One region of the Pseudonocardia ailaonensis genome, then DNA from elsewhere that is predicted to be linked to it. Evidence: riboswitches for the same ligand, from Rfam matches in the RefSeq annotation. Region 1 holds a riboswitch; the other holds the start of a gene.
What was found. A riboswitch is a leader RNA that binds a small molecule or an ion and turns the genes downstream of it on or off. The one in region 1 is predicted to bind S-adenosylmethionine.
Positions count from the first base shown of each region.

Region 2: it holds a riboswitch for S-adenosylmethionine, as region 1 does, so the genes downstream of both, ABD324_RS06930 (aminotransferase class V-fold PLP-dependent enzyme) here and ABD324_RS17725 (FAD-dependent oxidoreductase) in region 1, are expected to answer to the same signal.

Region 1 is NZ_BAAAQK010000009.1:389,586-403,739, reverse strand. Features, by position in the region: gene ABD324_RS17765 (dipeptide ABC transporter ATP-binding protein) at 1-600, shown strand, start outside; gene ABD324_RS17760 (acyl-CoA dehydrogenase family protein) at 597-1,709, shown strand; gene ABD324_RS17755 (LLM class flavin-dependent oxidoreductase) at 1,711-2,904, shown strand; gene ABD324_RS17750 (LLM class flavin-dependent oxidoreductase) at 2,915-3,808, shown strand; gene ABD324_RS17745 (LLM class flavin-dependent oxidoreductase) at 3,808-5,046, shown strand; gene ABD324_RS17740 (rhodanese-like domain-containing protein) at 5,058-5,417, shown strand; gene ABD324_RS17735 (acyl-CoA dehydrogenase family protein) at 5,414-6,601, shown strand; partial or broken gene ABD324_RS17730 (beta-class carbonic anhydrase) at 6,705-7,159, opposite strand; SAM riboswitch class I at 7,470-7,558, shown strand; gene ABD324_RS17725 (FAD-dependent oxidoreductase) at 7,569-8,699, shown strand; SAM riboswitch class I at 8,918-9,008, shown strand; gene ABD324_RS17720 (DinB family protein) at 9,405-10,082, shown strand; gene ABD324_RS17715 (nuclear transport factor 2 family protein) at 10,046-10,426, shown strand; gene ABD324_RS17710 (GNAT family N-acetyltransferase) at 10,500-11,201, opposite strand; gene ABD324_RS17705 (transporter substrate-binding domain-containing protein) at 11,267-12,289, opposite strand; gene ABD324_RS17700 (amino acid ABC transporter ATP-binding protein) at 12,334-13,179, opposite strand; gene ABD324_RS17695 (amino acid ABC transporter permease) at 13,176-14,154, opposite strand, start outside.
Region 2 is NZ_BAAAQK010000004.1:96,688-110,841, reverse strand. Features, by position in the region: gene ABD324_RS06960 (MBL fold metallo-hydrolase) at 1-841, shown strand, start outside; gene ABD324_RS06955 (hypothetical protein) at 951-1,181, opposite strand; gene ABD324_RS06950 (YeeE/YedE family protein) at 1,204-2,460, opposite strand; gene ABD324_RS06945 (hypothetical protein) at 2,469-5,237, opposite strand; gene ABD324_RS06940 (hypothetical protein) at 5,263-7,080, opposite strand; gene ABD324_RS06935 (hypothetical protein) at 7,080-7,409, opposite strand; gene ABD324_RS37145 (putative leader peptide) at 7,699-7,785, opposite strand; SAM riboswitch class IV at 8,263-8,376, shown strand; gene ABD324_RS06930 (aminotransferase class V-fold PLP-dependent enzyme) at 8,423-9,892, shown strand; gene ABD324_RS06925 (MFS transporter) at 9,985-11,358, opposite strand; gene treS (maltose alpha-D-glucosyltransferase) at 11,490-13,709, shown strand; gene ABD324_RS06915 (SRPBCC family protein) at 13,749-14,150, opposite strand.

The DNA.
Region 1 (14,154 bases):
CCCACGGCCGGCCGGATCACTGTCGTGGACGAGGACGTCACGGCGTTGCGGGGGAAGGCGCTGCGCGGCTTCCGGCGCCGGGTCCAGCTCGTCTACCAGAACCCGTACTCGTCGCTGGATCCGCGCTTCACTGTGGAGCAGGCGGTGGCGCAGCCCGCGAAGGCGTTCGCGGTGGGGGACACCGCCTCCCGGCGCCGCTCGGTCGCGGAGCTCCTGGACCGGGTGGCCCTATCGGCGGACACGATCGACCGGCGTGCAGGCGAGCTGTCCGGCGGGCAGCGCCAGCGGGTCGCGATCGCACGGGCGCTGATCCTGGAACCGGAGATCGTGGTGCTCGACGAGCCGGTGTCCGCACTGGACGTGTCCGTCCAGGACCAGATCCTGCGGCTGCTGGTGGATCTGCAGGCCGAGCGAGGCCTCGCGTACCTGTTCATCTCGCACGACTTCGCGGTCGTCCGGCAGGTGGCGGACACCGTCGGTGTGCTGCAGGCGGGCCGGCTCGTCGAGCAGGGCCCCGCCGAGGAGGTCCTGCGCGAGCCGGAGCACCCGTTCACGCGAGAGCTGCTGGCCGCGGTACCCGGCCGGGAGGTGCGGGTATGAGCTTCGTGGCGCGGGCGGAGGCACTCGTCGCGGAGCTGGCCGAACGCGCGGCGAAGGACTGGGAGCGCACCTACGTCCCGGAGAACACCGCGGCGGTCCGGACGGCCGAGCTGCCGCTGCTCATCGTCCCCGAGGTGTGGGGCGGCCCGGGCGGGACGATCACGGAGGCGTCCGCGGTCGTGCGGGCGGTGGCCCGCGGGGACGCCTCGACCGCGCTGATCCTGGCGATGCACTACATCCAGTCCGCCAAGCTCTTCGCCGGAGCCGATCCCCGGGTGGAGCCGGTTGCGAAGGCGATCCTCGCGGACTCGTCCCTGCTCAGCGGCACCGCGAGCGAGCAGCGCAGCGGACCGCCGAGCCGAGGGGGGCGCATCGACAGCGTGGGCCGCGCCGTGCCCGGCGGCTGGGAGCTGTCGGGCCGCAAGCGGTACGTGACCGGCAGCCTCGCACTGGGCCACCTCGTCGTCGCCGCCCACGTGGGCGACGAGCAGGGCGGACTCGGGCAGTTCCTCGTCCCGTTGCCGGCCGAGGGCGTGCGGATCGAGGAGAACTGGCAGGTCGCGGGCCTGCGCGGCTCGGCGAGCAACGACGTCGTGTTCGACGCGGTCGCGCTCCCGCCGGAGGCTCTCCTCGGCCGGGCCGAGATCGGCGCGGTGGCCCCGAAGGACCCGGTGTTTGCGCTCTGGTGGCCCCTGCTGCTGGCATCGGTGCACCTCGGGATCGGGGAGGCGGCTCGGGCGGAGGCGTTCGCCTTCGCCCGGAACCCCCGCAACGACGGAGAGGAGGGCGTGCTCGCCGACCTGCCCCGCATCCGGGAGCGGGCGGCCCGCATCGAGCTGGAGATCCACCGGGCCCGGCTGCTGCTCCGCGACGCCCTCGACCGAGCCGGGGAATCACTGACCCCGGCCCAGGCCGCGGCGGTGAAACTGACCGTCCACCAGCACGCCACGGACGCCGCCGACCACGCCGGCCGGCTGATCGGCGCCGCCTCGATCTGGCTGGACCACCCCGTGCAGCGGCACCTGCGCGACCTGCGGGTCGCCCTGCACAACCCGCCCGCCGAGGACGTCGTGCTCGCCGACCTCGGCCGCGACCTGCTGGAGGAGTGACATGCACCTGAACCTCAACCTGCGGGCCCGCGGCTTCCACCGCGCCGCCTGGCGGCACCCGGACGCCCGGCCCGAGGCGATCACCGACGTCGGGTTCGTGACCGAGCTCGTCCGTGAGTGCGAGGCGGCGGCGTTCGACGCGGTGTTCCTCGCCGACACCCCCGTGCTCCGCGAGCCGCCGCTGTCCCAACCGTTGGAACCGTTCTCCCTGCTGGCGGCGGTGGCCGCGGGGACCTCCCGGATCGGGCTGATCGGCACGGTGTCCGCGACCTACACCGAGCCCGGCGAGGCCGCGGCGCGGCTAGCGTCGCTCGACCTGCTCTCCGGCGGGCGGCTGGGCGTCAACGTCGTGACCAACGCCGGCGACGAGGTGGCCCGCAACTTCGGCTCCGATGCCCACCCCGAGCACGCCGACCGCTACGCCAACGCGGCCCGCTTCCTCGACCACCTCCAGCGCACCTGGGCCGGCGGCCGCCGGTCGCCCCAGGGCGAGCCGGTGATCGTGCAGGCGGGCGCCTCGGACCGCGGCCGGGACCTGGCGGGCCGCTACGCCGAGGCGGTCTACACCGGATCATCCACGGTGGACGACGGCGTCGCCTTCCGGACCGACGTCCTGGGCCGGGCCGAGCGGGCCGGGCGCCCGGCGGGCAGCGTGAAGATCCTGCCCGGGCTGATCCCGTACGTCGGGCGGACCGAGCGCGAGGCCCGCGACCTGGAGGCCGAGCTCGAGGCCCTGGCCGTGCGCGGCGTCGATCCCGTGGTGCGCCTGGGCGAGCTGCTCGGGCTCGATCTCGCGCCCTACGATCCCGACGGCCCGGTCCCGCTCGACGCCGTGCCCACGGTGGCCGAGTACCGCGGCGCGGTCAGCCGCTTCGTCCGGCTCCGCACGATCGTCGAGCGCGAGCGGCCCACGATCCGGGCACTGGCCGAGCGCGCCGAACGCAGTATGAACAACGTCCACTGGACGGTCGCCGGCACCGGCACGCAGATTGCCGACCAGCTCGAACACTGGTGGCGGGCGGGCGCTGCGGACGGGTTCAACCTCCTGGTCCCACTGCACCCGGCCGGCCTCACGGCCTTCACCGAACAGGTCGTGCCCGAGCTGCGGCGCCGCGGCCTGGTCCGCGACCGCTACACCACCTCGACCCTGCGCGGGCATCTCGGACTCCGGGTCCCGCAGCCGGTCCCGGCCTGAGGAGAGATCCATGTACCTCGAAGTCGTCCCCGTCGGGACGGAGACCCTCCCCGACCTCGTCGCCTACGCCCGCGTCGCCGAGGACGCCGGCCTCGACGCAGTCGGTTTCCCGCTCGGCGGGGCCCTCGAGCCGACCACGGTGCTGTCCGCGCTCGCCGTCACCACGAGCCGGGTCGGGCTGGTCGCGGACGTCAGCCCGGCCTATGCGGCGCCCTACAACGTGGCCCGCTACCTCGCCGCGCTCGACCACCTCTCGCGCGGCCGGGCCGGGTGGCGGCTCGTCGCCACCGACCCCGCGGCACTCGCGGACCTGCACGGGGTGGAGCCGCCCGCGGCCGAGCGCCGGGCGCGGCGCGCCGCGGAGTACGCCGAGCTGCTCCCGCGCCTGTGGGACAGCTGGGACGACGATGCGATCCCGGCCGACAAGGAGCGCGGAGTCTACGTGGACGAGGCGAAGATCCGGGAGACCCGCTGGGAGGGAACGGAGTTCCGTGTCCACGGCCCGCTCAGCACCCCGCGGTCTCCTCAGGGCCATCCCGTCCTGTCCGTCGAGGTCGCCGACGCCCCTTCGCGGGCGCTCGCGGCGGAGCACGCGGAGATCGTGACGATCGGGGCCGACCTGAGCCGTGCTGCGGACATCCTCGCGGGGCTCGGTGGGCGCGCGTCGCTCGCGCTCCTCGCGCTGCCCACGGGCATCCGCCCGACAGCCGCGCTGGCCGTCGAGGCCGAGCGGGCGGGGTTCGGCGGGTTCCGCCTCGAGCTCGACCGGCCCGCGTTTGACCGGCTCGTCGGAGAGACCCTGCCGGTCCTCGGCGACCGCTCCGTTCCCGCCGGGCGCACGTTCCGGGAGCGGCTGGGCCTGCCCCGGCCCGCCGACCGATCGCACGAGGGGGTCGCCGCGTGATGCACCTCAACCTCAACCTGCGCGAGGTGGGCTTCCACCGCGCCGGGTGGCGGCACCCGTCGTCCACACCAGACCGGATCCTCGACGCGGACTACTTCGCCGACATCGCGCAGACCGCGGAGCGCGGGCTGTTCGACGCGGTCTTCCTCGCCGACAGCCCGGTGGTGTTCGGCAACCGGGAACCGCTCGTCCAGTCCCTCGAGCCGCTCACCCAGCTCAGCGCGCTCGCCGCCCGGACCTCGCACATCGGGCTGATCGGGACGGTGACCACCACCTACCACGAGCCCTACGAGGTCGCGGAGCGCTTCGCCTCGCTGGACCAGCTCTCCGGCGGCCGGGCCGGGATCAACGTCGTGACCTCCGCCGGAGACGCCATCGCCCGCAACTTCGGCCACGACTCCCACCCGCAGCCCGAGCAGCGCTACGAACGGGCCTCGGAGTTCGTCGACACCCTCTACGCCCTGTGGGCGGGGGACCGGTTCACCAACAGTCGCTTCTCGGTGGACGCCCCGTCGCCCTGGCACCCGTCCCCGCAGGGCCGGCCCGTGATCGTGCAGGCCGGTGCCTCGCCGTCCGGGCGACACATGGCCGCCACCCACGCCGAAGCCGTCTACACTGGCTCGTCGACGATCCCGAACGGCATCGAGTTCCTCCGCGACGTCAAGGCCCGGGCGGTCGCGCTCGGCCGCTCGCCGGACTCGATCAAGATCCTCCCCGGGATCGTCCCCTACATCGGCGCCACCGAGGCCGAGGGCAAGGCCCTCGAAGCCGAGCTCGAGGAGCTCGCCCGCCGCGAGCAGGACCCGATTGCCCGGCTCGGCGTCGAGCTCGGGGCGGACCTCTCCGGGTTCGACCCGGACCGCCCGCTGCCGTTCGACGAGCTGCCCGAGCGCAAGGCCGGCACCAGCCGGACCATCCGGCTCCGCACCTGGACCGAGCAGGAGAACCTCTCCCTGCGCCAGCTCGCCGAGGTCCTCGTCCGCAGCCTCGGTGTCATCCACTGGACCGTCGCCGGCACCGGCGAGCAGATCGCCGACGAGCTGGAGGCCTGGTACCGCGCCGGTGCCGCCGACGGCTTCAACGTCCTCGTGCCGCTGCACCCCCGCGGCGTCCGCGACTTCGTCGACCAGGTCGTCCCGGTGCTCCAGCGCCGCGGCCTGTTCCGCACCGAGTACGAGGGCGCCACCCTGCGCGACCACCTCGGACTCGCGAACCCCGCCCTCGCCCGCACCGCCTGAAGGAGACCACCATGGCCCTCGACGCCCGCGCCACCCTGCTCAGCCCCGCCGAAGCCGCCGCCCTCGTCGACCGTGGCGAGGCCTACTTGATCGACATCCGCGGGGACGCCTCCCGCGACGAGCACGGGTCCGTCCCGGACGCCACCGTCGTCGACCGCACGAAGCTCGACCGCACTTTCGGCCACGAATCCGCCGAACGGCTGCCCGTCACCAGCGACCCGGAGATGCGGGTGATCGTCTTCTGCACCTCCGAGCGCGGCTCGGGCCCGATCGCCGAACGCATCGCCCGCCTCGGGTACCCGAACGTCTCCCACATCGACGGCGGGTTCACCGCTTGGAAGTCCGCCGCGCTCCCGACGGACCGGCGATGACCCTCGCGCGCACCCGGACCTTGGCAGACCTGAAGGCTGTCGCGCCGGCGGTGCTGGCCAGGATCGCTCAGGGGGCCGCGGAGCGCGAGGCCACCCGGACCATGCCCCACGCCCAGGTCCGGGAGTTCGCCGCCGCGGGCCTCGGGACCTGGCGGGTACCGGCCGCGGACGGCGGCCCGGACGCCGGCATGGTCGACGTGATCCGGTTCCTGATCGACCTGGCCGAGGCCGATCCCAATGTGACGCAGGGGGTCCGCTCACACCTCGCCTTCGTCGAGCGGCTCCGGCGGCTGCCCGACCCCGAGCTGCGGGACCGGTGGTTCCCTAGGGTGCTCGCCGGCGACCTCGTCGGTGCCGCGGGCGGCGAGCTCGGGGCCCCGCAGGGTGTGATGCGCAGCCGGATCTTCCGGCGCGACGGCATCTGGCGGGTCACCGGCGACAAGTTCTACTCGACCGGGACCCTGTTCTCGGAATGGGTGGCGGTCACAGCGCTCGACGAGAACGGCGAGCACGTCTCCGCCGTCGTCCCGACCGACCGTCCGGGCGTCGAGCTGGTCGACGACTGGGACGGGATCGGGCAACGGCTGACCGCGAGCGGATCGACGCTGTTCCGGGACGTAGAGATCCTCCCCGACGAGTTCCTGCCCTCGCACAAGACCGAGGGCACGAGACCACCGATCTCCCCGTTCTTCCAGCTGTTCCTCGCCTCGGTCCAGGTCGGCATCGCCCGCAACGCAGTCGCGGACGCCGTCGGCTACGCGCAGCGCAAGGCCCGGCCCATCAAGCACTCCGGGGTCGCGTCGTCGCTGGAGGATCCGTACGTGCGGCATGCGGTGGGGGACATGGCCGCCCGCACCTACGGCGCCGAAGCCGCGGTCCTCCGCGCGGCCGAGGCGATCGCCGCCACGGACGGCGTACCTGGCCACGAGGACCAGGACCTGGTCCGCACGGCGAGTCTGGAGGTGTCCCAGGCCCACCTGGTGGCCACCGAGGCCGCGCTCGCAGTGTCGCAGGCCTTGTTCGAAGTGGGCGGCGCCTCCACCGCCCAGCGCGTCCACAACCTCGACCGCCACTGGCGCAACTCCCGCACCGTCGCCAACCACAACCCGCGAGCCCACAAGGCCGCTGTGGTCGGAGCCTGGCTACTCTCGGGTGAAGAGCCCCCCACGACGGGGTTCTTCTGACCGACGTTCGATGACGAGCACGGTCATGCGGTCCGCGGACTCCGGTGCTGTCCGGTGCGCGGATGGCGGAGCGCCGGGCCGGTGAGACCCGGCGCCCACCGTGTCAGACGACCTCGTTGAGCTTCCCGGTGGCGACGTCGAAGACGAAGCCTCGCACCGAGTCCTTGTTCGGGACGAAGGGGTTGGCCTTGATCCGGGCGATGGACTGGCGGACGTCCTCGTCGAGGTCCGGGAAGGCCTCGGCCGACCACTGGGGCTTGATGCCGGTGTCGTCCTGATGGACTTCTTGAAGCCGTCGTCGGTGAAGGTGAGCATCCCGCAGTCCGTGTGGTGGATCAGGATGATCTCTTGCGTCCCGAGCAGGCGCTGGCTGATGGCGAGCGAGCGGATCTCGTCGTCCGTGACCACGCCGCCGGCGTTGCGGATGACGTGGGCTTCGGACGGGAAGGTCAGGGGCGAGTTGACACTCACGCTGCGCGTCGGTCTTGCGGCGTTCGGTCGCTGCGCGCCGGTCCCTCGATGAAGCTCGTGCCGATGACGAGGGCCCGCGGTCGCCATGATCGTCAGGGAGCGCCGTGACGTCGGTCGTGAATTCCGCGCCGGGTCCTCACGCTGGGCTGGATGGACCGGGCGATCACAGCGGACCGGTTGGGCCGCAACGGGGTTGGGGAGCACAGCGTCCGCGCGGACCTCATGGACGTAGTGTGTGAGCTCGCGAGAAAGCGTATTCGCGACGTGGCGCCGATTCTGGCCGCGCTCACTGCGACCGGCGCGGCCGCAGTGATGGTTGGCCGCCGTCGATGGTGGTCCCTGGTACTTGTCCGTTCATGCTCTTGACACGTGATCGGGCGCCGGGTTGAGTTCGGAGCGTCCATCCAGAGCGGCCGAGAGTCCCGGCTCGTCGACGCCGCAGCAACCCGCACAGGCGCAGGGTGCTTCCGCCGGGTTCGATGGGAGCGCCGCCTCGATGTCCCTGATCCCCACGCCGCGCACCCCTGTGCCCGCGCTGCCACCCGCGGTCGAGATCGTCGTGGTCGGCGGTGGGGTGATGGGAGCGGCCACCGCCTGGCAGCTGGCCCGGCGCGGGCACGAGGTGCTTCTCCTGGAGCAGTTCGGGCCGGGTCACGATCGCGGTGCCTCGCACGGTACGTCGCGCATCTACCGGCTGACCTATTCGGACCCCCGCTATGTCCGGCTGGCGGCGGAGGCCCTGGAGCTGTGGCGGGAGCTGGAACACGAGACCGGCGCCGGGTTGCTCACGTTCACCGGCGGTGTCGACCACGGGGATCCGGACTCCACTGGGCCGCTGGCGGCGAGCCTGGCCGCGCACGGCATCGCCTACGAGTGGCTGGACCCGCAGGAGGCGGCTGAGCGCTGGCCGGGGCGGGTGTTCGAGGGTCGGGTGCTCCACCAGCCGGACCGCTCCGGCAGGGTGCACGCCGACCAGGCCGTCGCGGCGTTCGGCGCCGCTGCGGTCGGGTGGGGCGCGGTGGTCCGCCACCGCGTCGCCGTCGAGGCCTTGGAGATCGGTGGGGACGACCGGGTCGACGTCCGGACCACCGCGGGGACGGTGCGGGCGCGCCGGGTCGTCGTGACCGCCGGCGCGTGGTCGGCCGGGCTCACGGCGGGGTTGATCCCGTTGCCTGCGTTGCGGGTGACGCAGGAGCGGCCGGTGCACGTCGTCCGCCGTCCGGGAGTTCCGTCGGGACCGACCTTCATCCATCACGTCACGGACGGCTGGCCGAGTTCGGTGTACGGGCTGGCGGCGCCGGACGGGCGGGTGAAGCTCGGTTTCCACGGTGTCGGAAGGCTCCGGGACCCGGATGCGGCCCCGCCTCCTGCCGACGCTCGCACCGCCCGGCTCCTGCTCGACTACATCGACCGCTATCTGCCCGGGCTCGACGGGTCCACCGCGGAGACGGTGGAGTGCACGTACACCTCGACCCCGGACGCGGAGTTCGCCCTCGTTGCGCAAGGGCCGCTGACCGTCGGGGCGGGGTTCTCCGGTCACGGCTTCAAGTTCGCCCCCGCGATCGGCCGGGTCCTGGCCGACATGGCCACCGACGCCACCGCGGTTTCCCCCGTGGGACCCCGGTGACTCGGCTCCTCATGCTCTGCTGCGAACCTCGGCCCACCGTCCCGGCCTGATCGCGCTCAGGGCTCGCCCGTGATGCCGAGCTCATGGGCGAGCGCACGCTCGGCCCAGTTCTCCGCACCTACGGACCTTGTCCGGACGTTTCCGCTGGTCGGGACATCGGTGAGCGGACACCCGGTGCGCTTGACACCGGATCGGGCGGCGAGGTTCAGTGGAGGGGGAATCCATCCAGAGCGGCCGAGAGTCCCGGCTCGAGGACGCCGCAGCAACCCGCAGATCACTGCCGGGTGCTCCTGCCGGGGACGATGGGAGAAGGCCGTGCGTGTCCCGTGCTCCACTGAGGGTCTCGTGTCCCGCACGCGGCGTCGGCACGTGGACTTCTGCCGCACCGGCGCCGCGCTCTGTCGGTGACGTCGTCCGAGACCGCGAGCACCTGACTCCGCGGTCTCACCGCCGTCCTGTTCCTGCGTGTCGTCGGAGTGCCGCCGTGCCTGTCCCGCCCTTCCCCGTCGTCGCCACCAGACGGACCGACCTCGCTGATCGTCTCCTCGCGTCCCTCGAACGGCTCGTCGAGCATCACGACGTCCGATCCACGGGGGACGGTGACGCCGATCGTGCACTCGAGGCAGCCGAAGCTGAGTACCGCAGGACCGCAGGCAGTCGTACCGGAGCTGGAGCGGCTCGTGTCCTTGATGGCATGTCGCTTACGTGACGGCACCGGGCCTCAAGGAGGACCTCCACGGCTACCTGCGGACGGCACGGGAGGCCGTCGTCTGGAAGCTGGAGGGTCTGTCCGGCTACGACGTCCGGCGACCGCTCGTCCCCACGGGCACCACTCTGCTCGGGATCGTCAAGCACCTCGCCACCGTGGAGTGGGGCCATTTCGGTGCGGCCTTCGGTCGTCCCGATCCGCCGTCCCTGCCCTGGACCGCGGAGAATTCCGAGCCCGACGCCGACATGTGGGCAACCGAGGACGAGAGCCGCTCCGACCTGATCGAGCTGTACCGGCGAGTGTGTGCGGCCTCCGACCTCGTGATCGTCGGCAATGACCTGGACGCCGTCGGCGAGGTGCCGTGGTGGCCGGCGCCGATGAGGACGGTCACGCTGCAGCACATGCTGATCCACACCATCGCCGAGGTGAACCGTCATGCCGGGCACGCCGACATCGTCCGGGAGCTCGTCGACGGGGCGGTGGGTTACCGGGACGGGCTGTCCCTGATCACCCGTGAGGGAGAGGCCGCGCGGCGTCGGCATCGGGAGCGGCTCGAGGCGATCGCCCGCACGAGTCCTCCGCCGTCCGTAGGCAAACCGATCGACGCTCTGTCCGTCGACTGTGCAGGATCGCCTGCATGGCCGACGAGCGCGACGCCGACATCCCCGACGTGATCGCATCCGAGCTCCGGCTCCTGGAGCACGAGGTCCGGGCCTCGCCCGCCGCGCTCCGGGAGCTCTTGGATCCGGAGTTCCACGAGTTCGGGGCCTCCGGCCGGGTATGGGACCTGGGTTCGATCCTCACGTTCATGGGGAGCCCCGACGACCACAAGGAGCCCCCGGAGATCGACCGGATCCGAGGTGTCCGACTGGCCGACGACGTCGTGCTCCTGACCTATCGCAGCCGACGACGGGATCTGACCGTGCTGCGAAGCTCGGTCTGGCGGCGTCGTGACGGTGGCTGGCGGGTGTTCTTCCACCAGGGCACCGTCCAGCCACTCCACCTATCCGAGTCCTGAGAACACGGGCCGTCTCGGTTGCTGAGGCCGCGGAGACTGTGGCGGTTGGGTGTCTCTCCACGCCCGGGGTGCCCTACGCCTGCCCGGCGAGGGCCCCGGCGGGGATGCGGAGCTGGACGAAGCGGGTCTGCTTGCGGAGCCGGAAGCCCAGGGACAGGTAGAGCCGGATCGCGGTGGTGTTGGAGGCGGCCGCGTGCATGAACGGGGTCTCGCCCCGGTCTCGGATGCCCGCGGCCACGGCGTGCACCAGGCGGGTCGCGAGGCCCTGCCCCCGGTGGGCTGCATCCGTGCAGACCGCGCTGATCTCGGTCCAGCCCGGCGGGTGCAGGCGCTCCCCGGCCATCGCGATCAGCTCGCCGTTCCGCCGGATTCCCAGGTAGGTCCCGAGCTCGACGGTGCGGGGCAGGAAGGGGCCCGGCCTGGTCCGGGCCACGAGGGCCAGCATCTCCGGGACGTCCGCGGCACCGAGCGGGACCGCCTCGGCGTCCGGGGCCGCGGCGATGCCGTCGTCCACGAGCTGGACTCCCGTGCCGTCCATGACGATGTCCCAGCCCGGCGGCGTCGCGCCGCGCAGGCCGGAGAGCGCGACCTCCGCACCGGGGCCGAAGAACTCGGCCAGATCGCGCCAGGTGCCGTCGTCCGGGGCGTCGGGCAGGCTGACGAACGGCGACATGTCCCGCGGGTAGCGCAGCACCTGCCCGTGCCGCTCGGCGAAGTGCGCGTGCGGCCCGAGGAGGGCGGCGCGGGCGGGGTTGTCCAAGACGTCCTCGGACATGGTCCTCATTCCTGGTGTGCCGGCACCGGGCGCCGAGACCGTCCCGGCGCCCGATGCCGTGTGGATCAGCTGTTGGTGATGGGCAGGCCGGGCGGGTTGACCTCGGCCTTGGCCACCGACTCGTTGCCCAGGCCCCAGGCGTCGATCCAGGCCTTGTACTGGCCGTTCTGGATCAGGTAGTTGATCGCCTCGGCCACCGGCTCCGCGAGGCCGCTGTCCTTCTTGGTGGTGGCGGCGATCAGGCCCTGCAGGCTCGCGCCGGCGCCGGAGAAGGTGCCCGCGTTGCGCAGCGGGCTCGGGGTCTTCGCGGTCTGGGCGACCTGGTAGGCGACCGCCGGGTTCGGGGTGAAGTAGGCGTCGATCTTCCCCGAGCTGACGGCGAGGTTCGCGCTGGCGTTGTCCGCGTAAGTCTTGACGTCGAGGACCTGCCCCTCGGCCTTCAGCTTGTTCTGCCACTCCAGGAGGATCTTCTCCTGGTTGGTGCCCGAGCCGACGGCGATCGTCTTGCCGGCGAGGACGTGGTAGTCGCCGGTGAAGTTCCAGGTGCTGGTGCCGAGCGCCTCGAAGCCGAGGTTGTCCTCGCGGTAGCTCGCGAAGTCGTACTTGAGCTTGCGCTGCTCGGTCACCGTGATGTTCGAGAAGCCGATGTCGTTCTTGGAGCTGTCCAGCCCGACGAAGAGGTTCTCCCACGTCGAGTTGTTGAACTTCGGCTGCAGCCCGAGCACCCCGGCGACGAGGCGGGCCAGGTCCGGCTCGGATCCGGTGAGCGTCTGCTGGTCGGTGCCGACATAGCCGATCGGCGGGGAACCGGCGGGCAGCAGGCCCAGTCCCACGGTCAGGGATCCGGAGTCCCGGACCGCCTGGGGCAGCTTGGCCCGGATCGAGTCGACGACCGGCACCGTGATGGGGGTCTCCTTGGCGATGCCGTTCGACACCGCCCCGACGGTGATGGTGGCCGGTCCGCCGTCGCCGCTGCCGCCCGCGGCGGTGGACGCGCCGCCACCGCAGGCCGCGAGCAGCGCGCCCGAGGTGAGGAGGGCGATGCCGGCGGCGGCGGCCCTGGCGATCCGGTAGCGGGATCTGGACATGGTTCTCTCCTGGTGGGATGGGTGGTGCGAGAAGCTCGGGGTCCTCAGAGGACCTTGCTGAGGAAGTCCTTGGTGCGGGGGTGGGTCGGGTGGTCGAGGACCTCCGCGGGGGTGCCCTGTTCCACGATCCGGCCGGCGTCGAGGAACACGACGAGGTCGGCGACCTCGCGGGCGAACCCGATCTCGTGGGTGACGACGACGAGCGTCGTCCCGGTGCTGGCGAGGTCCTTGATGACGGACAGCACCTCGCCGACGAGCTCGGGGTCCAGTGCGGAGGTGGGCTCGTCGAAGAGGATCACGCCGGGTTCGAGCGCGAGGGCCCGCGCGATGGCGACCCGCTGCTGCTGGCCTCCGGAGAGCTGGCGAGGATAGGCGTCCGCCTTGTCCTCGAGGCCCACGCTGGCCAGCAGCTCGAGACCGCGTTCCCGTGCCGCGGCGCGGGAGAGCCGGCCGGCCGCGACGGGCCCGACGGCGACGTTGTCCAGCACGGTGAGGTGCGGGAACAGGTTGAAGTTCTGGAAGACGAAGCCGATCCGGGTGCGCTGGGCGAGGATCGCCTTCTCGCTGAGCTCCTTGAGCCGGTCGCCCTGGTGCCGCACGCCGATCGGCTCGCCGGCCACGCTGACGTAGCCGTGGTCGAGCGTCTCGAGGTGGTTGATCGCGCGCAGCAGCGTCGACTTCCCCGAGCCGGACGGGCCGAGGATCACCGCCACCTGGCCGGGAGCGATGGTGAGGTCGATGCCGGCGAGCACATGGTTCGCGCCGTAGGACTTGTGCGCCCCGTGGATCTGCACGGCTGCGGGTTTGGCGCTGTCCCCGCCCACGGCGGTCACCCCGGTTCCCTGTTCGGTTTCCTGCTCGGCGGCCTCGCGGTCGGTCCCCAGGCTCATCGGAACGCTCCTTCCCGGAAGCGCGCCGGGAGATCCCGGACGGCGCCGCGCAGCTTCTGCAGGGGTGTCGGCGGCAGGGTGCGCAGGGCGCCGCGCGAGTAGTGCCGCTCGACGTAGAACTGCACAACCGAGACGATGCTGGTGAGGATGACGTACCAGACCGTCGCCACGAGCAGCAGCGGCACGATGTCCCCGGAATAGGTGCTGCCGAGGTTCTGCGCCGTGCCAAAGAGATCCAGCAGGGAGACGTAGAAGACCAGCGACGTGCTCTTGATCAGCCCGATGACCAGGTTGACGTAGGAGGGCACGATGGCGCGCAGTGCCTGCGGGAAGACGATCCGCCGGAACTGGTACCCCCGCGGGATCCCGAGCGCCGACGCGGCCTCGTGCTGCCCCTGGTCGACCGACAGGATCCCGGACCGGACGACCTCCGCGGAGTACGCCGACTCGTTGAGGGTCAGCCCGACGATCGCGATCACCATGTCCGTTCCGAGCGTGGTCACCCCGAAGGTGAGGAATGCCGGTCCGAACGGGATGCCGAGGCTCAGCGACTTGTACAGCGCGGAGAAGTTGTAGAGGAACAGCAGCACCACGATCAGCGGGACCGAGCGGAACAGCCAGATGTACGCCCAGCTCACCGCCTGCAGCACCGGGTTGCGCGACAGCCGCATCAGGGCGAGGACGATCCCGCCGAGCAGGCCGAGCACGGCGCTCCAGGCGGCCACTTCGAGCGTGACCAGCAGCCCCTGCAGGATGACCGGCCGGAAGAACCAGTACTGGAACCGGTCCCACTGGTAGAAGGGGTTCGTGACCAGCCCGTGCACGACCTGGGCGAGCACCACCAGCACGACGACGGTGATGATCCATCTGCCGGGCCGGCGCAGCGGGATCACGCGTTGTGCGGCACCGGGCCCGGGGCCCGCCGCAGGCGCGGCGGAGGTGGGCGGCTGGGGGCCCTGCTGCGTGGTCGTCGGC
Region 2 (14,154 bases), on a different contig from region 1:
CGTGGCCACCCACACGCACCCGGACCACCACGGCCTCTCCGGCCGGCTGGCCGCGGCCAGCGGCGCGTGGATCGCGATGCACCGGATCGAAGCCGACCTGCTCCCCCAGCTGACCGGCACCACCACGACCGGCCAGCGCGTGGAGGCCATGGGCCGCTGGATGTGCGCGTGCGGCGCCTCCGAGGACGAGATCGACGAGTTCTCCGAGCAGCGGACGCACAGCACCACCGCCGAGTCCCTGGTGGCGCCGACCCTCCGGCTCGAGGACGGCGACATCCTGCCGCTGCCGGGCCGCCGGCTGCAGACGGTCTGGACGCCCGGACACACCCCCGGCCACATCTGCCTGCTCGATCTCGACGCCGGTGTGATGCTCACCGGGGACCACATCCTGCCCAGGATCACCCCGAACATCGGGCTGTCCCCGCAGGTCGCGAACGCGAAGATGCCCGCGCTGGCAGCGTTCCTGAAGTCGCTGGAGGACACCGCACTCGCCGACGAGGCGCACGGCGGCCTCCTCGCCCTGCCCGCCCACGAGTACCGCTTCCGCGGGCTGGCGAACCGGGCCCGCGGCCTGCAGTCCCATCACGAGGCACGCTGCCGCGAGCTCCTGGAGATCGTCACCGAGCTCGGTGAGCCCTCCGTATGGGAGGTCACGGCCCGGCTCACCTGGTCGCGGCCCTGGGAGCAGGTCGGACGGATGAAGTTCGGCGCGCTGGCCGAGACCTCCGCGCACATCGCGTACCTCGCGGACCGGGGCGAGCTCGAGTACCTGGGCGATCCCCTCGCCGACGGGGAGGGGACGACGGTCCGCGTCCGGCTCGCCGGACGCGTCGCCGCCTGAGCTCTTCCTGCGCGACCTCTGCCGGACGGCTGCGAGGTGCGTCGATCGGGCGAACGACGCTCCCGCCCCCCGGGTGACACCGGGGAACGGGAGCGCGGTCAGCCGTCGCTCAGCCGATCCCCCCGAGCAGCGCGTAGGCCGGTGCGGCGGCGTCGAACAGCCCGAAGGTCGGGTCCTCGACGGGAACCGGCACGTGGTCGGTCGCCCAGAGCGGGTTCCCGGCGACGGGCGCGGTGGGCGCGGTCGGCGGCTCGGCGACGAGCGGGGCGGCGGTGGCGACGCCGGCCCCGAGCGCGGTGAGCGCGATCCCCCCGAGGAGGACGGATGCGGTGCGGATCATGAGCTTTCCCTTCGTGTGGTGATCAGCAGATCGAGTCGGCCGGCTTGGGGTTGGTGTGCCCGAACAGCGGCCGCAGCCGCAGCCCGACCCACGTCCCGCCCAGCGCGACCACGCCCCAGATCCAGCCGTGCAGGCTGAAGGAGGCGATGCCGGAGAAGTAGGCGCCGATGTTGCAGCCGCCCGCGAGCCGCGCGCCGTACCCCATGAGGACGCCGCCGACGACCGCGCCGACCGCGATCCGCCACGGCACCCGCTTGTGCAGCAGGAAGGCGCCGCCGACCGCCGAGGCGAACAGCGCGCCGACCATGATCCCGAGGTCCAGCACCGAGATCCGGTCCGCCAGCACCGGGCCGGCCAGGGCCTTCGCGTTGGCCGGCACCTGCCAGAAGGCCCAGTTCTGCGGCTCGGCGCCGAACCACTGCAGGACCTTGGCGCCCCACAGGCCGAACGCGGACGTCACGCCCCAGGGCTGGCCGGACACGACCAGCACGGCAGCGTTGAGCACCGCGAGCACCAGCGCGCCGACCCACATCGGCCAGGAGCCGCGCAGCGCCCGCGCGATCCCCGTCGCCGACGGCGGCCGCTCGACGGGCGGCGGGGTGCGCCGCCGCGCCACGACGTAGGTCAGGGCCGCGATGCCCACCATGACGAGCAGGGACACCGCCAGCGCACCGGGGATGCCCCCGAAGACCGTCCGCAGGTCGACCGGGACCCCTTGCGGGACCACGCCGTTCCAGAACGGGAAGCTCAGGGCCGCGAACACGGACCCGACGATGAACCCGAAGAGCGTCAACACGATCGCGCTCTGTCCACTGCCGACGGCGAACAGCGTGCCGGAGGCGCAGGAGCCGCCGATCTGCATGCCGACGCCGAACAGGAACGCGCCCACGACGAGCCCGATCCCGACCGGCGCGACGAGCCCCTTCGGCTCGCCCGACAGCCCGATCCCGGTCGCGAAGATCACTCCGAAGAGGACGGTCGCGGTGCCGAGCATGATCATGTGCGCCCGGATCGCCGCCCCCTGGCCGACGGCGACGAGCTGCCGCCAGCCGGAGGTGAACCCGAAGCGGGAGTGGAACAACGTGAAGCCCAGCGCGAGGCCGAGGGCCCCGGTGCCGACCATGGTGGCCGGGGCGACCCGGGAGATCCCCCACAACAGCAGTGCGGCGAGCAGCACCGCGACGGCGGTCGGGATCGGCTGGACGGGCGGGGCCTGCCGGTCGAGCGGGCCGTAGGAGGCGCGCTCCCGGGCCCTGAGGCTCTCGAAGGTGAGGGTCATGCGATCTCCTAGGGGGTCTCGAGCGGTGCGCTGACCGGGACGACCGTCCCGTTGGGGAACCAGGCGGCCGGGTTGGCGCCGCCGTGGTGGTGGTCGTCCGCGCCGTTGGTCAGCCCGGTGCTGGTCATGGGGACGTCGACGGGTGCCGCGCCGTAGAGCCGGGGCCGGTCGGCGAGGGGTGCCCCGCCGTGCCGGGCCCAGGCGGTGAAGCCCGCCGCGGACGGGGTCTCGCCGGGGAACGCCGCGGCCACCTGGCCGGCGTAGAGCCGGGCCGGCTGGTCGGACGGATCGAAGTCCAGCGGGACGATCGACGACGTGGCCCGGGTGACCACCCCGGCCGTCATCAACCAGGGCGCGAGGTAGGTCCCGCCCAGGTGGGTGGGGGTCTCGAGCGACCGCGCCGCAGCCTCCCGCAGGGTCGCCGCGGCCGGGGACCAGCCCGACACGACGATCAGCGCGCTGTCCTTGTCCACGCGGTCGACCACCCTCGCCCGTGCCTGCGCGGCCAGCCCCCGGACCAGGTCCGCGGCGGCCCGGGAGCGGGGCGAGTCGTCCGCCGCGATCCGCACGCTGCGCACACCGTGGTCGGTCAGGGTCCGCACGGTCGCCCGCAGGGCGCGCGCGTCGGCCTCGGACAGGGAGTCCGCCGGACAGGTCGTGACCTGCGGCGCCGCCTCCCCCGGCCGCTGCCCCACCAGGTCTCCGAGCAGTGCCGCGGCACACTCCGGACCGTCGGGGCCGGTCAGCCCGGCGCTCCGGGGGTCCGCACCCTGGCCGGCCACCCCGTCGACCGCCGAGACCTGCGTGGATGAACGCTGCCCCGGCGCGACCGGGCCCTCGGTCGCCGGGCCTTCGGGGACCGCGCCCTTCGTCGCCGCCGGGAGGGTGGCCGTCGCCGACCCGGTATCGACGCGGGTCTCCGACCCGGCATCGACGGGGACGGTGCTCGTCACGCCACCCGCGGTGACGGTCAGCGTGCTCGCCCCCTCGGGCAGGTCGACGACGGCCCAGCCGCCCGCCGCTCCGTCCCGCGCCGTGAACGGGACGGCGGGAGCGGACGATCCGGTCACCGCGACACTCGCGGTGGAATTGGCCTGGTGGTCGTGGCCGGCGTAGGCCACGGGCCGCACCGCGGCGGCCTCGGCGAGATAGCCGGTCCCTGAGACGCGGACGAGGTTCGGCCCCGGCCGCAGGGGCGCCACCAGCAGCGCGAGCCGCTGGGACCCGGCCTCGACGGTCCGCAGGAGCGGCTCGCCCGGCACGGGCGCCGGCCCCGGCAGGGGCACGACCCCCACCAGCGCCGCAGCCACGGTCCCGAGCACGCCCAGTACGGCGACGATCCGCCACACCTCCCGCACCCGCCGGGCACCCGAAGATCGCCGATCGAGTGCTGCGGCGCACCCCTCGACCTGCACGGACGCACCGAAACGCCGATCGCCCGCCACGACCGCGCCCGGGCGCCTGTCAGCTCCACGGGACGACCGCTCCTCACCGGCAGCCGCCAACGCCGGTGCGCGGCCGCGCACCGGCGAAGATCGACGTTCGAGTGCACTGGCGCCCCCTCCAACCTGCCTGGACGCACCAAAACGGCGATCATGGAGGAGCAGGGCGAGCAACCCCGCTGTGGCGAGAGCCGGCAGCACCACGGCGGACAGGCCGGCGAGGCCGGCCCCGGTGGCCGTGAGGTCGTGGGCGGTCTCCGGACCGTCGACCAGGAGCTGCGCGAGCGCCGCCGCCACCGCGACGACCCCGCCCACCAGCCCGATCCCCATCAGCGCTCCGACACCCCGAACTCCGGCACCCCGGTCTCCGACACCCCGCACTTCGACACCCCGGCCTCCGACACCGTGCGAGCCGGGGGCCGGCTCCGCGCGAGTCGCGCTCTCCCTCCGCGCGGGTCGGGGCGTGGCGCGCCGCGAGTCGGGATGTCGCTCGGCGCGGACCGCCTCGCGGGTCCCGGCCGGGCTCACGACCGCGAACGACTCCGTCACCGCCTCCGCGAGCTCGCGGCTCCGCAGGCCCTGCGGGACTGGCGTTCTCCCCGGGGCCGGGGGCTCCCCCGCCCCCGGCCCCGGAGCCGGCGGCGGTCCCGGTTCCACCGCCGGTCCACGCCCCGTGATCCCCACCGCGGCCGCGCCCAGGAGTAGCGCGACCGCGACGGCGACGAGGGCGTCGAGTGCGAAGGCCACGCCGCTGTGCGTCGAGCCGAGGCCGGCGGCGAGGAGCACCACCAGCACCGCCCCGGGCAGCGCCGCCCAGCAGGTGCCCACCAGCGCCGCGGCGAGCAGCGCCGCCACGACATGCACGACCGTGCCGGGCACCGACACCGATCCGGTCAGGTGCACGACCTCGGCCGCGACGGCCACGACGCCCGCCGCGACCCACGCCGTCACCGACACCCCACGCCCCGAGAGGACCGTGAGCCCCAGTCGATCATGGTCCCGCCGTGGCCGAGGTTCGTCTCGACCGGACCGGGCCGTCCGGCCGACACCGGAGCCCGCCGGCCCGACACCGGAGCCCGCCCGGCCACCCGGACCCCTCCGGCCGGCATCCGGTCCCGCCGCCGAGACCAGTGCGATGCCCGCCAGCAGGGCCGTGCCCACCAGCAGCACCACCCGCAACGCCACCGCCCCCGCGGACGCCTGCTCCCCCAGGGCCGCCGCCGCACGGGCGGCCGGGGTGAGCGGCTCCGCCGCGGCGGACCCGCCGCTCGCCAGGACGGCGAGCGGCAGGGCCACGGCGAGCGGGGCGGCCGCCCGGCCGCGGCGCGCGAGCACGCGCCACGACCGGGAGGCCTGATTCCTACTTGACGTCGGCATCGTTCGCGACGAACAGCATCGAGTGGGGCTTCGCGTTGCCGAAGGCGCCGTGCGGCCAGCGCTCCCGGTTGAACGAGATGCACGTGTCGCCCGTGTTCTCGTCCTTGAAGTCCTCGTCGAGGTGCAGCGGTCCGTCGCCGGCGATGTCCACCAGGCAGACCCGGTGGTCACCGTCGGTGCCGGTGCGGGCCACGAAGTAGTTCGCGGTCGCGAGGCGCTGGGGCTGGTCGGTCTGGTGGTAGAAGCCGTCGTCGCCCAGGGCGAGGGTGTCCAGGGCGCCCCAGTGCGGGCCGCCCGCGGCCTTGCCGGGGTTGATGACCTGGTCGCCCTTGAGGGTCGGGCAGTCGGCCTCGGCGCCGCCGGCGGCGATCTCGTCGGTGGTGTCGATCGAGCACTGCGCGTCGGCACCGGACTCGACGAGCTTGGAGATGTCGAGCGCGATCACACCGCCGTTCGTGCCCGGGTCGTCCTTGCCGAGCGCGCCCGGCTTGCGGCCGATGATGGCGTGGTAGAGCGTCGTGTCGTCCGGGCTGGTCTGCAGCCAGCCACCGTTGGACGACGGGCCGCCGTTGTCGCCGGCCTTCGGGTCGAGCTCCTTGACCGCGGCGGAGAGGTCGTAGATCTCGCGCCACGTCGGCTCCGGAACCGTGATGTCCGGGGTGTAGAACAGCGCGCCACCCTGCATGGTCTGGGCGAACGCACCCTTGTGACCGGGCAGGTTGGTCACCGTGGTCTCCATCGCCGCACGGTTCTCGTTGTGCAGCGGGTCCTGACCGTTCGAGCGCGGCCCGGTCGGCAGGTACGACACCGACTTGACCTTCGGGTGGTTCAGGTCCGAGATGTCCCAGGTGCGCACGGTGGGCCGGCGCAGGTAGGGCGACGGCGCCTTGACCGGGTCGAGGATGATCGTCCGCGGCTCGGCGTAGTCACTGGTGACCATGGTGTTCAGGTCCTCGCGGACCTGGATGCCGTGCGGGTTCGCGCAGCTGGGCTGGCCGAGCGCCGGCATGTTGAGGCACTGGGTCGGGTCCTCGGGCGTGGTCGTCGCGGCCGGGGCCTCGACCAGCTTCCTGCCGTCCGGCCCGAACCGCACGACCTCGCCCGGCGTGCCCGCGAACCCGTTGCCGGTGCGGACCTCGCCGTTGGAGTAGGTGCAGGGACCGGGGACGACCGGGCCGCCCATGTAGGTCCCGTACGCCGTGCCGTCCTTCAGCACCCAGTACGCGTCCGGCACCGACCCGCAGAGGGTCTGGCTGGGGAGGCTGATGCCGGAGAGCTTGAGCTCCGGCAGCGCGGCCACGTCGAACACGTAGGTGGCCGCCGAGTAGAGGCCGCCCGCGTAGATCTTGTCGCCCTTGCGCCACGAGTACTGCATGTGGTGCGGCTCGTTCTCCACCAGCGGGCCGACGGTCGCGGTGTTGACGACCTTGCCGTAGCTGGGCGAGCCCTTGGTGACGTCGACGACGGCCATGAAGTCCGGCCCCGGCAGGGCGTTGCGCACCTTGTCGGTCGGGTTCTGCAGCGACCCCGGCAGGTTCTTCACGTCCGGCACGACGGTGTCGGCGGCGTTCTCGTCGCCCGCCCAGACCACCATGTACTCGGGACGGGTACCCGCCTGGTGGGAGCCCTTGGCCGCGTCGTCGATGTTGTTCTCGACCCAGTAGTCCTTACCGTCGGCCCCCTTCACGGTGGAGCGGACGGTCTGGACGTCGGCGTACGCGTCCCCGCCCGGGATCGTGGTCACCCCGGCGACGATGCCGAGGGCCAGCAGCCCGAGGAGGATCTTCTTCGGGGCGCGCATCAGGTCGGCAGGATCTTCGTCGCGCCGACGACGGACTGCACGAGCCCGGTGACGGGCACGCCGGCCGGCGCGACGTCACGGCCCTGGTTCAGCAGGTCGCCCTGGCCGAACGCGGTCTGCGATCCCTCCACGTACGGCGCGGTGGGCGCCGGCGCGGGCTCGGGCTCGTTGTGCGCGGTGAGCAGCGGCGCGGTGTCCGGGACCAGGTCCGGGGTGGCGGCGTACGCCGCTCCCGGGAGGACGGCGAACGCGGCGCCGGTCAGGGTCGCGATCCCGGCGAGCCGGGTGAGGGTGGCCGACCGGGGTGGTCGGTGACGGTGTCGGGGCACGGTGTTTCTCCGGTTTCTTCTTCAGTGGGGAGCCGAACGGCCGCGGCGGTCGCACGGTCCGGGCCCGTCATCCGATGTGGACGAACGGGGGCGGGCCGGGCGCGGGCCGGGGCCGTGGCGCACGCCCGACGGGCCGTTCCCGGGTACGGGGCGGCCCGGCGGCACGAGGGGTGCGGCACCCGCGTCCGGACCCGGACGACCGCGAGCGGCGGCCGGGCGAGGAGGGCGCGGGGACGGAGGTGCGCCGGAGCGAGGATCGGGGAGACGGGCCCGGGGACGGGCCCGGGTCTCAGCTCACCGTCGCGCTACACAGCGCACTCGCCACGCGGCGCAGGTCGACATGACGTCGACTCGCGAAGGTGTCGGTGAGGCGCATGGCCGAAACCCTGTCATCCGGACGGAGCAGTCATTGCCACCGGGGTCGGGCAAAGGGCGATCCCACGCCGTTCCGGAACCGTTTCGAGGGGCATTTCGTGGCCCAGGTCACGCGATTTCGGCGCCATTTCGCGCCCCCGATCCCCCACTCGCCGACCTGTCACACCCACCCTTTATTCACCCGATCGTGGGAGTAAATCCGGGAACCGATCACGTGGCACGGCGCCCGACGGGCGCGACGCCCCGGCCGTCACCCACACGCGTCGAGCCGGAATCCACCGCTCCTCCACCGACCGTGATCGTCGCGACGGGCCGACAGGGAAAGGCGCGGTAATGGCGGCGCAATGGCCGCCCACCACCATCCGGCCCGGACATTCCGCACCACTCTGGAACGGTCGTCCGGCAAATGTCCGGGCATTGTCCTGGGGTCGGGATCACACTTGACCGGCCGCGCGGGATTCGCTTACCGTCGGTGCCAGGTCAAGAGCGCCAGCGTCAAGCCCCGGCTCGCTGGCCGGCAACCCTCCTCCGCGGCGGGGTGCTCCGGGTGACGACCAGGCCGTCGCGGCACCGCGATCGGCAAGCGCGGACTCCTGTGCGTCAGCACCGGGTCCTGTAGTGATCCGGGAGGATCCGTCATGTCCGATGCGCCCACCACGCTCGCCTGTCCCGCCACCTTCCCCGCCCCGGCGGGCCGCGGTCCGGCGCCGCGCGGGTCGGCCACCGGCCCGTCCAGCACCCCGGCCACCGGCAGCTCGGTCACCGGCTCCCCGGCCACCGCCACGTCGGCCGCCCTCCCGGAGCTCGTCGGCACCGGCCTGCCGGTCCCGCTGGTCGACGGCCGGACCGTGCCCTACGCGAACCTCGACCTCGCCGCCAGCGCCCCGGCGCTGAAGGCCGTCGCGGACCACGTCGCCGCGCTGCTCCCCTACTACTCCAGCGTGCACCGCGGGGCGGGCTACGCCTCCCAGGTCTGCACCGCGGCGGTCGAGGGCGCCCGCGACGTCGTCGCCCGGTTCGTGCGGGCCCGCGAGGACGACGTCGTCGTGTTCACCCGCAACACCACGGACGCCCTGAACCTGCTGGCCGGCGCGGTCCCCGGCGCCACCCTGTGCCTCGACGTCGAGCACCACGCCACGCTGCTCGCCTGGCGGGGCACCGACCACCGCGTGCTGCGCGCCCCGGACACCCTCGCCGAGACCCTCGAGCTGCTGCGCGAGGAGCTCGCCGCCCGGCCCACGGCCCTGCTGGCGATCACCGGCGCCTCGAACGTGACCGGCGAGATCCCGCCGATCGCCGAGATCTGCGCGATCGCCCACGCCGCCGGCACCCGCGTGGTGCTCGACGCCGCGCAGCTCGCCCCGCACCGCCGGGTCGACGTCGCCGCCTGGGGCGTGGACTACCTGGTGCTCTCCGGCCACAAGCTCTACGCGCCCTACGGCACCGGCGTGCTGGTCGGCCGCCGGGACTGGCTCGACGTCGCCACCCCGTACCTCGCCGGCGGCGGCGCGGTGACCCACGTCGGTGTCGAGGGCGGGCACGCCGAGGTCAGCTGGGCGCCCGCGCCGCACCGGCACGAGGCCGGCACCCCGAACGTCCTCGGCGCCGCGGCGCTCGCCGCCGCGTGCAAGGCCCTGGACCCGGTGATCGACGAGATCGCCCCGGCCCACGAGCGCGCGCTGCTCGCCCGGCTGGTCGACGGCCTCAGCGGCATCGCCGGGGTCCGCCCGCTGCGGATCTGGGCGGACGCGCCGGATCGCGTCGGCGTCGCGAGCTTCACCGTGCGGGACGTCCCGGCCGGCCTGGTCGCCGCCGCGCTGTCCGCCGAGCACGGCATCGGCGTGCGGGACGGCCGCTTCTGCGCCCACCCGCTCCTCGCCCGCCTCACCGGCGAGACGGACGCCGTGCGCGTCAGCCTCGGCCTGAACACCTCCGAGGCGGACGTCGACCGCCTGGTCGCGGCCGTCCGCGAGATCGCGACGACGGGCCCGGCCTGGGACTACGCCCAGGTCACGGGCCGCTGGGCCCCCACCCCGGACCCCCGCGACCTCGACCCGCTGCACCTCGGCACCGCCCCCACCACGGCCACCGAGACCTGCGGCCACTGACCCCGGACCCGCGAGTCGGCCCCGCGGACGGAGTCCGCCATTCGGCAGAGCCGGGAGGCCGAACCACACGCTCACGACGGCAGCGCGGGCCCTCAGGCGTGGCCGGTGATGTGGTCCCCGGCGCTGCGCGGGAGACGGAAGGCCGCGACCGCCGGGACCAGCAGGATCACCGCGAGCAGCACGAAGGCCGTGCGGTAGGGCCCTGACACCCCCGGGGCCACACCGACCGCCTGCCCGAGCCGCACCAGGAGCGCCCCGACGGCCACGCCCAGGCCCGCGCCGAGCTCCTGCAGCGTGGAGAACAGCGTGTTGGCGTGGTTCATACGCGGCTGCTCCACGTCCGCGAAGGCCACGCTGTTGTAGGCGGTGAAGCCGGTCGACCGCACGATGCCGCTGAGCAGCAGCAGCGCGAGCGTGACCACCAGCGGCGTGCCCGCCTCGAGGAAGGCCATGCCCACCAGGCAGGCGGCGCCGATCCCGATGGAGCCGAGCAGCACGGTGCGGATCCCGAGGCGGCGCATGAGCGGCGTCGTCGCCGGCTTGATCCCGACGTTGCCGACGAACACCGCGATCACCACGAGCCCCGCCTGCGCCGCCGACCAGCCGAAACCGACCTGGAAGAGCAGCGGGAGCAGGAACGGGATGCCGGTGATCACCGCCCGGTACACCGAGCCGCTGGCCGCCGTGACCCGGTAGGTGACGATCTTCAGGATCCGCAGGTCGACGAGCGGGCGCGGGCTGCGCAGCAGGTGCCGCACCGCCAGCCCGAGCCCGCCGACGGCGACGACCAGCGCCACCGCCGTCACGGTCCCGAACCCGTTCCCGAGTCCCTCCAGCGCCACGATCAGCGCCGCCACGCCCACCGCGCTCAGCACGAACCCGGTCCGGTCGAGCGGCCCGACGGTGTCCTCGCGCAGGTCCGGGACGATCCGCAGCGCAACGACCAGCGCAGCCACCGCCAGCGGCACGTTGATCACGAAGATCCACCGCCACGACGCGTACTCCGCCAGCACCCCGCCCACCACCGGCGCGACGACCGGGGCCATCAGTGCCGGCCACGTCAGGTAGGCGATGGCGCGCACCAGGTCGGACTTCGCCGTCGTCCGCAGCACGACGAGCCGCCCGACCGGCACCATCATCGCCCCGCCGGCCCCCTGCAGCACCCGGGTCAGGGTCAGCACCGGCAGGCTCGGGGCCAGCGCGCACCCGGCCGAGGCCAGCCCGAACAGCACCAGCGCGAGCACGAAGACCCGCTTGGCGCCGAAGCGGTCCGCCAGCCAGCCGGTGATCGGGATCAGCACGGCGAGGGTCAGCACGTAGGCGGTGATGGCGATGTTGACGTCGACGGGGGCGACCCCGAAGTCCGCCGCGATGTGCGGGGCGGCGGGCGCGATGACGGTGCCGTCGAGGATCTCCATGAAGAGGGCGCCCGCCACGAGCAGCGCCAGACTCCGGTGCACAGCCACCGCCCGACGGTAGGCCACGCAGGCCACCGATCCGAAGCGCGATCCCGCCGCACCGCCCGCGCGTCGCGGTCGTTTCACGGATGCGCCGGGTGGTACACCCTCCCCGGGCATCCACCGGGCACGGAGAGTCAGTGAGCAGCGAACCGAGCACAGAGTCTGAGCAGCAGCCGAAAGAGCCGAGCGAGATCACCTACGCGGAGCACCTCCATCCGGCGCGCCCGCGCACGCTGCGCCATCGCGCGCGGGCCAAGTCGCCGGTCGTCCGGCGCTCCGTGGCGAAGGACGGCGCGGCCACCGGGGAGAACCCGGCCTACGTGTCGTGGCTGCTCAGCCAGTCCATGCTCGCGGACGCGAACGAGATCGCCCGGCAGTTCTCCGGCCAGGGCTCCATGTGGCAGAACCCGTTCGCCGATCCGGGCCCGCGCCAGGCGGTCGAGACGGCGTCCGTGTGGTTCACCGCGTACCCGATCTCCTTCATCACCCGCCCCGGCGAGTCCTTCCTCGCGGCGTTCGGCGACGAGGAGCTGTGGAACGTCTTCGCCGCGGTGGGGATCGAGGCCGTCCACACCGGACCGGTGAAGCGCGCGGGCGGCATCTCGGGCTGGCAGTTCACCAGCTCCGTCGACGGCCACTTCGACCGCATGTCCACCGAGATCGATCCCGCCTTCGGCACCGAGGCCGAGTTCCGGGCCATGTGCGGCATGGCCACCTGGTCCGGCGGCACGATCATCGACGACATCGTGCCCGGCCACACGGGCAAGGGCGCGGACTTCCGGCTCGCCGAGATGAAGCACGCCGACTACCCGGGCATCTACCACATGGTGGAGATCGAGGAGGAGGACTGGAACCTCCTGCCCGACGTGCCGGCGGGCAAGGACTCGGTGAACCTCGACGTCGCCACCGAGGAGCAGCTGGAGAAGGCCGGCTACATCATCGGCCGGCTGCAGCGGGTGATCTTCTACGCCCCGGGCGTCAAGGAGACGAACTGGAGCGCGACCAAGCCGGTCGTCGGCGTCGACGGGGTCTCCCGGCGCTGGGTCTACCTGCACTACTTCAAGGACGGTCAGCCGTCGATCAACTGGCTCGATCCCTCGTTCGCGGGCATGCGCCTGGTGATCGGCGACGCGCTGCACTCGCTCGCCGACCTCGGCGCGGGCGCGCTCCGCCTGGACGCCAACGGGTTCCTCGGCGTGGAGAAGGCCGCGGAGGGCCTGCCCGCCTGGTCCGAGGGGCACCCGCTCTCCGCGGCGGCGAACCACCTCATCGGCTCCATGGTGCGCAAGCTGGGCGGCTTCACCTTCCAGGAGCTCAACCTCACGATCGACGACATCCGCGCCACCGCCGAGGCCGGGGCGGACCTGTCGTACGACTTCGTCAACCGGCCCGCCTACCACCACGCGCTGGTCACCGGGGACACCGAGTTCCTGCGGCTCACCCTGCGCACCTCGCTGGAACTGGGTGTGGACCCGGCCGGGCTCGTGCACGCCCTGCAGAACCACGACGAGCTGACCTACGAGCTCGTCCACTGGGCCACCGGGCACCGCGACGACGTCTACCCCTTCGCGGGCGGGGAGCTGACGGGCGAGCAGCTGGCGGAGCGCATCCGGGCGGACCTCACCGCGACCCTGGTGAGCGTCGACTACAACCGGGTCTTCACCACGAACGGGATCGCCTGCACCACCGCGTCCCTGATCGCGGCCACGCTCGGCTACCGCACCCTCGACACGATCACGGACACGGACGTTCCCGAGATCATGCGGGTGCACCTGCTGCTCGCGATGTTCAACGCCCTGCAGCCCGGCGTCTTCGCGCTGTCGGGCTGGGACCTGTGCGGGATGCTGCCGCTGCCCGTCGACGAGGTGGCCGAGCTGGTGGCCGAGGGCGACACCCGCTGGATCAGCCGCGCCGCCCACGACCTGATGGGCGTCGCACCGGGGGCCACGAAGTCGGCGTCCGGGATGCCGCGCGGCCGCTCGCTCTACGGGCCGCTGCCCGAGCAGATGGAGGACGAGCGCAGCTTCCTCCGCCAGCTCCAGGCCATCCTGGCGGTCCGCTCCCGGCACGCGATCGCCGTCGCCCGCCAGATCGACGTCCCGGACGTCAGCCATCGCGGGATGCTGGTGATGGTCCACGAGCTCGACTCGGGCGACCAGCACGTCACGGTGCTCAACTTCGCCGCGGAGCCGGTCACGGGCACGGTCCGCTCCGAGCACCTGGTCCCGGGCAGCCGGGTGGTGGACATGTTCACGGAGAAGGAGGTCGGGCAGGTCGACGACCTGAAGGCCTTCACCGTGGACCTCGAGCCCCACCAGGGCCACTCGCTGCTGCTGGAGCTGCCCCGCGCGGAGTGAGCGCTGCTCGTGATCGCCGGGGGTGCGCACCCCCGGTGATCACTCCCCGAGGATCCGGGCCAAGGTCTCGAGGTCGCCGCGGACCGTGCGCACGTCCCGCGCCACCTCGTCGTCCGACATCCCGGGCCGCTGCCGCACGGTGAACAACACGTCGCAGCCGTCCTCGTTGGGCAGCACCCGGACCGGGTTCGTGACGACCTCGCCGGACGGCAGCGTGACGTCGTGGTCGAGGATCCCGAAGTCGTTGCGCGGCACGAACTCCACCTCGACCTGCCCCATCGGGGAGTCGGCGATCCATCTCCCGGCCCGCAGCTCGACCTGGGCGGAGGCCAGACCCGACGCCCAGCGCGGCAGGGTGGTCGGGTCGGCGACGAAGGCGTACACCTCCGACGCGGGGGCGTCGATCTGCACGGCGACGTGCGTGCTCGGGTAGGGGCTCATGCGC